3 regions of the Paenibacillus sp. FSL P2-0136 genome follow, and region 3 is predicted to be linked to each of the others. Evidence: predicted binding sites of a transcription regulator. Region 3 holds the regulator's gene; each other region holds the start of a gene.
What was found. The regulator Rex, encoded in region 3, represses fermentation and respiration genes when NADH is low (regulators of the CRP and FNR family bind a similar motif). The targets are predictions, from matches to a motif close to TTGTGAAATATTTCACAA.

Region 1 (3,280 bases), 270 kb from region 3:
GCCCTGCTGACATCGTAATGGCCGAACCCGGTTCCAGGGTCGTATTCAGCTCTGGAACCTTCTTGCCGTTCACCTGAACCTCCCAGCTCATATCCGGACCCAGGGAGACCTTATTCACCTCAAGAATACTGGTTCCATCCGCTGAAAATGTAACAACGCCGCTCTTTCTGAACAGCTCTATTATTGAATTCCCAGGCACGTAAGCTTCATTAAGCAATCTGGCCGAGCTTCCGGCCATTTCACTGTCACCCACCTTGACTGAAAAGGTTAATCCTTGGCCTCCGTTACTGCTGCCGCCATTCTCTGATCCCAAGCCACAACCGCTTGCCGCGGCCAGCAAGAGAAGGCACAGCATGAAGCGCATCCATTTCGTGGACATCCCACGGCACCGCCTTCATATGTATTTTCCCAGACTCTTTAAGGATAACGCATAGAGGAAGGGTTCTCAAATCATTTCTGCCGGAAGAAAAAGTAAAAAGCCCCCGAAGGGACTTCTACCTTGCAGCAGGTCCTATTGATACCGCAGGAACAAAATGTTGTTCTCCAGATGTACATGTTCGAAAGTCATGCCTTCCAGTTCTTCAAGGCGGGCATAGGTCAGGCGATAAGTCGTGCAGGCATGTGCAGGCGGTGTGTAGTCATTAGTAACTCTGCGCAGCTCGCGCAGAATCTCTCCGGCCCCGTCATGCTCAGCTTCCAAATTATGCAGCAGTCCGCGCAGCTCCGCAAGTCCTTCTTCGGTTGGGTTCTGAGTGTAGGCCAGCATCTTAGGGAATTCGCTCTCTTCTTCCTTCGCTGTATGCTGCAGCAGCTCTTCACGCAGCATATTGAACAGACGGTGCATTTCTCCGAGGTGCGGTGAATCCTCACCGTGAACGCGGAACACCTTGGTTACATTTTGACTGATTAGCGGAAGCTCTTCACGCAGGTAACGGTGATGCTTGTTCACAATATAATCCACCAGCTCCTCCGAAGAAGCTTCGTTCCAGGCGGTATCCTCTTCCAGAACCGGGTGCTGCTCTTGCAGCTTGTTCAGCTCCTGCACCATTGCTGCCGGATCAAGACCCTTCTCGGCAGCGGCTTCAGCCAGCGGCTTGGCACCTCCGCAGCAGAAATCGATCCGTTGTGCTTTGAAATAATCTGCTGCTTTGGGGAACTGCAGAACAATATCTCTGACCATTGCTTCCGGGGTGAACCCGGGATGAATTGTTGTATCGTTTAATTGATTGGACGCCATGTTGGCCCCTCCTCAGGTTAGATGTAGGTTTGTGCTTCTTTTCACTTCTACACCTTATCACTGGCCTTAGGCGGAACTTGTGATTGTACGCACTGAATATAACAAATTTTAATGAACGCAAACTTTTTGTTTTTTTAAATGTTAAATATACTAGACATTTTGTTTTATATATTTTACAATATGCGTGAGGTGAGGGAATGGGGAAGAATCTGAGGCTCAAAGCCTCGAGAGCGGCAAAAGACATGTCGCAAAAGCAGCTGGCGGATGCCGTGGGGGTCACAAGACAGACAATTATCGCGATTGAGAATGGTGATTACAACCCCACCCTGCGGTTGTGTATTGACATTTGTGTAACCCTTGGGAAGACGCTGGATCAATTATTTTGGGAGGGAACGAAGGATGAGCAGAACGAACCTGGATGAGAGACAATTGCAGCAGCGGCACAAGGCGGGGAATCAGGCATTTCTTTTGATGGCATTCTTATTGCTGGCAGACATGGCGCTGCAAAACTACGGAATGAAGTGGCTAAAATATCCGCTTAGTAATTACGCAATTTTCATGCTGGGTGTGGGTTCCTATCTCGTACGGCTGATCTGGAGCGGTGCATATGTGGGACCAGGCGGAGCACAGGGCGGAGCAAAAGGGAAAAACGTTCTGGGTGCACTGCTGGCGATCGTGGTGGCAGCCTGCATCCTTATCGTTACCTTCGTGAATCCAACCGCCCAATCAGCAGCAAACAGCGGTGCGAACGGGAAGGTGATTCTGATCATTTCCGTTACAGCAGGACTGGTCATCTTAAGCACCGTGTACTTGATCCGGCGGAGGAATAACCGGGCGGAGTAGAGTGGCTTGTACTGCTGTGAGTGACTAGAAGTACAAATAAAGGAGGAGCGGAGCGATCGCCTTTGTGTTTGGATTTCTACCGCGAAGAGCGGTTTGTATCAGGAAATCCAAACACAATAGCGGCCGGAAGTCCAAATGTTCACCGCAGCGACGACCTGGCTTCAAGTTCAACCTTTTTTCGAGCTTCACCTTTTCTATCGAACCGTCGCCTGCATGTAAGTCCGCTTGCCCTGCGCATCCTTCAGGTAGGGGCCAAGTCCGGCGAACCGCGAATGATCCACATATACACCCGTCATCCATCTGCCTTCGGTCAGGCCGCCGTTCCACTGCAGCACCAGGTCGGGGGCAGAGATCCATTCCTGATACACTCTGATGTTCTTATCCTTATATTCTTTGGCCGGTTTGTTCAATTCGCTTAGCGGTGCCGGGGTAAGGTAGGTGGGCACGAAATATACAGAGATCAGCTCCATATCCTCCTCACTCAGAAAAGCCTCCTCCCCCAAGTAAGGCTGGAGCAGCCGGGTATTCTCATACATGGACCATATCACAGCTTGAAGTACCATGCTCTGGCTAATTCCATTATGAAAAGTAAAACGGCGCTGAGCATTTGAGCCACTCCCTCCCTTAGCCGTTACCGGCTCCAGGCAATGCCGTTCACAACCGATACATTTCCAGCCGGACGGGCCTTGAATCCATTTCTGAAACACGCTCCCGCTGTCATTATCCCCTTTATATAGAGAAGAAATGATCTCATACGGCACACCGATCCACGCATCCCACAGAGAATCCGGGAGATAGCTATGAAGCATGAACAACACCTTGTCATAGATCAGCTGTACTTTAATCGAAGCAGTCTCCAGTTCGGCGACATCCTTTTTTCCATAGGTTATTTCCCGGGAAAACAAGGTGATGGTCATGGTCCTCGCCTCCTAAAAGTTGTGTGAGCCCTCCGCTTCCTTCCATCAGCATCGTCCAAAACACATCCCGTAAGCATCCGTCTGCCACATAACCTTAAGCTTTTCCTACTTTTGTTAACGCTTCCACACATCCGTAATATTTAGTATGTTCTATTATATTACACAGGTAGGGCCTAAGTGCAAGGTTTATTTGGGTAAAATTTGCATAAACAAGCGGAAACGGCATTGCCGTCCTTATAAAGGACGGTACCGTTTCAGCGAGAAATAGAAGGATAAGTTATCG
Region 2 (3,280 bases), 1.7 Mb from region 3:
TGTCTCCGGCTACAAATACATTAGGGTGTGAAGTGGACTGCAGGAACTCATTCACCGTGGCCCGGCCGCGGTTGACTTCAAGACCGGATTCGCCAACCAGCGGATTGCCCTGTACCCCGCCGGTCCAGACGAAGGTGTTCGCCACAATCTGCTGCCCATCCTTGAGATCAATCTTATTATCGGCCACCTTCGTAACCGGAAGACCCGTCAGGAATTGCACCCCGCGCTTCTCCAGGCTGGCTGTAGCGCGCTCAATCAGATGATCCGGCAGGACAGGGAGAATCTTCGGACCCGCTTCAACGAGCAGAAGCTTGATCTCAGCAGGATTCACTCCATATTGCTTCGTCAGCTTAGGCAGAATATCGGCAATTTCGCCTACCAGCTCTACGCCAGTCAGTCCGCCGCCGCCGATCAGAATTGTTGCATCTGCTGCGTTGCGGGTTTTGGAGTAGTCACGAATCCGGTCTTCAATATGACGGCGGATCCGCAGCGCATCTGCTGCTGATTTCAGCACCATGCTGTATTCTTCAAGTCCCGGAATACCAAAGTATGCGGTGGTGCTGCCCAGACCGACAACGAGAGCATCATAGGTCAGCATGACGCCGTCCGAGAGAATAACCTGCTTGTTCTCCGGGGAGAACGAATTGACCTTGGCGATTTTCAGATCAATATCTTTACCGGCGAACAGCTTCGCCAGTGGCATGGCAACCGCCTGTTCAGACGCACTGCCCGCTGCAAGCCGGTGCAATTCCGTAATAATCTGATGTGTCGGATACTGATTGACTACTGTTATTTTAGCTTCCGCTTTGCTCATATATTTACGAATGGTTAAGGCACTAAGCAGGCCGCCGTAGCCTGCACCTAGAATCACTATATGTTTTGACATGATAATTCCTCCATCATTAAGTATTACGGGCTTATTTGCCCGATTGACGTTCACCGCTGACCTGCAGATAGGCATTCATGAACCGGAGAGCCTTCTGTACCTGCGGGTCCTTGATCATCTTCATCATGCCGAACAGGCTGACTGTTTCGCTGCTTGCTTCGGCGCGGTCTTTCGCTTCAATGACAGTAGCCGCCAGATTCTTGGCAGTGCCCACCACAGGACCCGCCATTTCCTTAATCGCACCGACTGTATCATTCTTAAGTACTTCATCCGTGGCAACCGACTGCACAAAATCTAGTGATTTGGACAATACACTGACCATTTGTGTGATCTGCGGCAGCTGCTCTACCAAAAGAATCAGAGATTGCTGCACCTCCGGCTTCAAAAGCTCTTTCAGCACATCCTCTCTGGGAAGAGCTGCTTCTGGTATTTCTTGTTCAGGTAGGGTTTGGGTAACGGTTTCTGACATATCGAAGTCTCCTTTTACAAATCGTATTCTTGCACAATGACATCCAGGTGAAACTATGTGACTATTATAACACTCTATTTGTTATTATTGTCACAATCTTTTTACCTTTGCAACCTATTTTTGTGATTATTATCACTTCCTCATCGGTTTTATCGAACTCAGTCGTTTGATCAGGTTAAATTTACAAATTATTATGTTTTTCCTCATTGACGTATACAAAGAGTCGTGATATCTTAAGCAAGTAACTAAATGTAAGTTTATTAATTAATATCAGCAATTGATTATTACTAAGCAGCATACATATTAGATGGAGGTAATGACTTATGAGTACTTTTTCCGAATTGGTGCAGTCCCGCAGATCGGCTAATAATTTCGTGGAAGGTGTTACCATTCCGCAGAGTGAGCTCGAAGAGATGTTCTCCCTGGCCCGCTTGGCTCCCTCGGCTTATAATCTTCAACACACCCATTACAAGGTGATCAGCGATGACAACGTAAAGGAAGCCATCCGCAAGGACGCGTATGGCCAATACAAGATTCACACTGCTTCTGCTGTTATTGTGGTGCTGGGTGACAAGAATGCCTACCTGCAGGCTCCTGAAATCTATAGCGGACTTAAACTGCTGGGAGCGATGAGCGAGGATGCATACGAGCAAACCATTCAATCTATCAACGATGCTTATACCGGGAATGATGCGTTCCAGCGGGATGAAGCGATCCGCAATGCTTCTCTGTCGGCGATGCAGTTCATGCTGATTGCCAAGGATAAGGGCTGGGATACCTGCCCGATGATCGGCTTTGATCCGGAGGCTGTGAAGACTACCCTCGGTCTCGGCGACCATATGGTTCCGGTGATGCTGATTACAATCGGCAAGGACAACCAGCATAAGATCAGACCGCGCGGCTACCGCAAGCCGGTTAATGAGTTTGTTGAATTCATCTAATAAAAAGGGTCTTTCGGCTAATATGCCGAAAGACCCTTGTCTATATCATCCTGCCGTATTCTCAATCCATACTCACCGCGCATACTGCAAAATCGCCACAGCCGCACGCTCCTTCCGCTCTGCATCCGTGCTGTTCAAGGCTGCCTTCAGGACAGCCAGCGCCTGCGCTACTGTAGCTTCATCCACCTGAACCGGACAGGCACCGGCGGCATTCCCGCCATCCCCTGCCTGATTCCCCAGCCACAGATCGATTCGGGCTACGGGCAGCACTCCTGAATAGGCAGTTATTCTGCTGTCAGAGGCAAGCAGCCCTGTTACAGCCGGATTAACCGCAGCGAGTGGCAGACTCTTCAGCCAGGTGACACCGCGCCGGTGGGCTGTACTATCCTCTGCGCCGCTGTGCCGGGTATCATAGAAGTAATCGCCAAGGTCCCCGAGATACACCCATTCTTCATCGGCGATCAGCACATAATCCCCATCCTGCATCGCATTAATGAAGATATCCAGAGTATGGGTTGCACCCTCCAGCTCCTGCCCGTGATAGCCGGCGGCAGCCAGCTTGCTGATGATCTCTTCTCTGCTATGCTTCTCCAGATCTCCCGTACCGGGATAGCCTGCACATATATAATTATCCTCCAAAAAGGACTTCAGCAGCCCGCTGCCGAGTTCCTCAAGCTTCATTGCATACAAACTCATTTCCGTTTCCTTTCCCTCCAGGCAAAGCTGCCGGAGTCTACGCAGCATTGAAACCATCCTTTTCATTATACAGCAAAGGCAGCGGGAATTGAATTCGGCAGATTCTAAGGAAAACGCAGAATAATAGCGCTTACAATACCTTTTTCCAAACTGGGAGTGCAAATTTAAAAATTTTGGCTTTTTACTATTCCCCGCACGGACGGTATAATTCAGGTATCAGCTCAAGGAAACAGACACTGCAGGAAGAACGTAAGCCAGGACAGAATCTCCGGCAGCTAATCTTAAGCA
Region 3 (3,280 bases):
GCAGCTGGGCGGCTATGATTCCGCGCATTTTCTCTTCTGAGGTGCCATTGCTCAGTTCCTCAGCATACAGGTCATTGTCGCCTCCGGCAGGCTTGCCCTCCAAGGTGAAACGGACCCACACCATCAGCTCGGTCCCTGATTCATTTTTACCGGTCAGCACCCAGTAGATCTCATTCTCATTCCATACAGATTTCTGGGCCTTGGTTACCTCTGTTAGTCCGGCACGCGCCCGGGCCAGCTCCTTGGCCTCACTCCGCTCGTTCCACTGGTCCTTCATAATGTAGGCATAGAACTGGCTAAGTCCGAACAGAAGGAGCAGCACCACGGTAATCCCCAGCCAGATCCATTTTCTCCTCTTCTTCTTCACCACGCTGCTTCCTTTCCCGTTCCCTTGAATTACCGTTTAAGCAGGCTCTCGAACGTCTCCTGTGCTTTGCGGCGGATGGCTTCTTCATCAAGTGTCAGGCATTGTCCATGCTTCACAACCTGCTGGCCGTTCACCCATACATGCTCCACATCCTTGGCACTTGCCGAATATACGGCATGGGAGAGCAGATCGGTATGCGGCAGCAGATGAGGCTGGTCAATATCAAGTGCGATGAAGTCGGCCTTCATTCCTGCTGCAAGCCGGCCCACCCCGCTTAGGAAAATAGACTGCGCCCCATACTCCGTAGCCATCAGAAGCGCCTCAGGAGCCGGTACCGCTGTAGGATCACCGCTTACGCCCTTGTGGATCAGAGCCACCAGCCGCATCTCTTCGAACATATCCAGATTGTTGTTGCTCGCCGCACCGTCTGTCCCCAGAGAGACCTTAACCCCGGCTCTCAGCAGCTCAGGAACACGGGCTACCCCGCTGGCCAGCTTCAGGTTACTGCCGGGGTTATGCGACACGCCAACGTTATGGCGGGCCAGGATACCGATCTCTTCATCGTTCAGATGAACCCCGTGGGCAATGAGCGAAGGACGGGTGAACATCCCGAGCTTCTCCAGATGCGCGACCGGACGCAGGCCGTAGTCGGCCACGTTCTGTTCCACTTCATGGCGCGTCTCGGACATATGGGTGTGCATTGGCAAGTCCAGATCATGGGCAGCCTGCACAAACTTCATGAAAAACTCTGGAGGACAGGTGTACGGGGCGTGCGGTGAGAGCATGGTCGTAATTCTGCCGTCAGCCTTGCCGTGCCAGTTACGGGCAAAAGCAATCGCCTCAGCAAGCTTCGCTTGCTGTACCTCTTCCGGGCACAGCCCAATTACGCCGCGCATCAGCACAGCACGAATACCGGACTGCTCCGTTACTTCCGCTACCCGGTCCATATGATCATACATATCGAGGAAGGTGGTTGTGCCGCCCTTCAGCATCTCCAGCACGGACAACGAGGTTCCCCAATATACATCATCACCAGTGAATTTCTCTTCCATCGGCCACATCTTCTCCTGCAGCCAAGTCTGAAGCACCATATCGTCACCGTACCCGCGCAGCAGTGACATTGCAGTATGACCATGGGTATTTACCAGACCAGGCATGAACAGCAGACGGCTGCCGTCTACGACCTGTGCGCCATCCTCCACTACCGGCTCAGCTTCACCTATGTAAGTAATCAAATCATTCTCCAGGGTCATGTACCCGCTCAGTACCGGCTTGTCACTGCCCGGAACCAGGAAGTGCCCATTCTTGATTATCGTGATCTTACTGCTCATCTTCAGCCTCATCCTTTCCATCATGCAAATAATAGGCCAAGCTCTGCAGATCTGTGGTGAAATCTGCGGCATGAATCCGGATATTGGCAGGCGTCTTGAGAATAACCGGTGCGAAGTTCAGAATCGCTTCGATACCGGAATCCACAAGAATATCAGCTACGTTCTGGGCTTCGCTGTCAGGCACGGTAATAATCCCGATCCGGATGCCCTGCGAGCGGATGGTACTGCTTAGCTCCTCCATCGGCTGCACAACCAGCGAGTTGATCTGCTGGCCCACCTTCGGCGGGTAGGCATCGAAGATGGCAGTAATCTTCATCGTATCCTTCAAGTAAGCGTTGTAGTTAGACAAGGCATGACCGAGGTTACCGGCTCCAACCAGTGCAACATTAATTTGCTGGTCAAGCTTCAGGATATGGCGGATCTTCTCAATCAGATAAGATACATCATAGCCGATGCCTTTTCTGCCAAAATCACCAAAATAAGCCAAATCCTTACGGATCTGGGCGGGATTTAGGTCAAGCTTCTGGCCCAGCTCCTGAGAAGAGACTGTGGAGATTTCACGTTTTTGGAGATCGTTCAGGAAACGCAGGTACACTGGGAGCCTGCGCACGACGGCCTCCGATATTTTATCCGATTTCATGTATTCTCCTCCTTAAAAGTTTTGTTAGCCTACACTTCATTCCGTACAATTATAGCAACCGTGCCCCGCCGCCTGCCGGAGTGGCAGGACAGGCGGGAACGGATCTTCAGGATAATCATGACTTATTAATAATAGCAATAGCAGATGAATTAGGAAACCCCGCCGTCATCCAGCCATTCGGCAATTCTCGGGACCATCTGCTCGGTGAGCATATGCTCCATCTTGGGACCGGGGAGCGAGTACAGAAAGTACTTTCCGTAATGCGATTCAATCACTCTGGTATCGTACACAATTACGATGCCCCGGTCCTGCGCCGTGCGGACCAGCCGCCCGAAGCCCTGCTTGAAGCGGATGACAGCCTGCGGCACGGACAGCTTCATGAACGGATTCTTCTTCTGTGCCTGAAGCAGCTCTGACTTCGCTTCTGCCAGCGGGTGATTCGGCGGCTGGAACGGCAGTCTGACAATCGCCAGGCAGGTCAATGCTTCTCCAGGGATATCCACCCCTTCCCAGAAGCTGCTGGTACCCAGCAAGACCGAAGCCGGGCTGTCCTGGAAGCGGCGGATCAGCTTGCTCCGGCTGCCGCCTTCCACACCTTGTCCGAGTACCGCGATATCCTGTGAGGCAAGTGCCTCCTTCAGCGGTTCATACACCTGGCGCAGCATCTTGTAGGAGGTGAACAGCACCAGCATCCGCCCCCGTGTTGTTACAGCTGTCTCGGCAAGGGAGTGCACGAGGGTGTCCACGAAGCGGGCATCCCCAATACTCCCCTTGACGCTCGGGAAGTCCCGGGGAATGACCAGGAGAGCCTGCTCACGATACTTGAATGGCGACGGAAGCAGTGTTGTCATCAGACGCCGCTGCTCTGCAGCCTCGCCAAGACCCAGGTTATCAATCATGAACTGGAAGGATTTATCCACGGATAAGGTGGCCGAGGTCAGG

Region 1: ric (iron-sulfur cluster repair di-iron protein) is a predicted target of Rex. The motif match lies at 1,267-1,284, and genes of this name have one in related genera.
Region 2: NYE26_RS11470 (DUF1641 domain-containing protein) is a predicted target of Rex. The motif match lies at 1,434-1,451, and genes of this name have one in related genera.

Annotation. Positions count from the first base shown of each region.
Region 1 is NZ_CP150244.1:4,716,220-4,719,499, forward strand. Features, by position in the region: gene NYE26_RS20185 (hypothetical protein) at 1-379, opposite strand, end outside; gene ric (iron-sulfur cluster repair di-iron protein) at 512-1,207, opposite strand; gene NYE26_RS20195 (helix-turn-helix transcriptional regulator) at 1,435-1,659, shown strand; gene NYE26_RS20200 (DUF6773 family protein) at 1,637-2,080, shown strand; gene NYE26_RS20205 (hypothetical protein) at 2,275-2,997, opposite strand.
Region 2 is NZ_CP150244.1:2,786,082-2,789,361, reverse strand. Features, by position in the region: gene NYE26_RS11475 (NAD(P)/FAD-dependent oxidoreductase) at 1-886, opposite strand, end outside; gene NYE26_RS11470 (DUF1641 domain-containing protein) at 918-1,355, opposite strand; gene NYE26_RS11465 (nitroreductase family protein) at 1,679-2,296, shown strand; gene NYE26_RS11460 (hypothetical protein) at 2,369-2,977, opposite strand.
Region 3 is NZ_CP150244.1:4,443,715-4,446,994, forward strand. Features, by position in the region: gene NYE26_RS18865 (DUF5590 domain-containing protein) at 1-367, opposite strand, end outside; gene NYE26_RS18870 (amidohydrolase) at 397-1,698, opposite strand; gene NYE26_RS18875 (redox-sensing transcriptional repressor Rex) at 1,688-2,338, opposite strand; gene dinG (ATP-dependent DNA helicase DinG) at 2,488-3,280, opposite strand, start outside.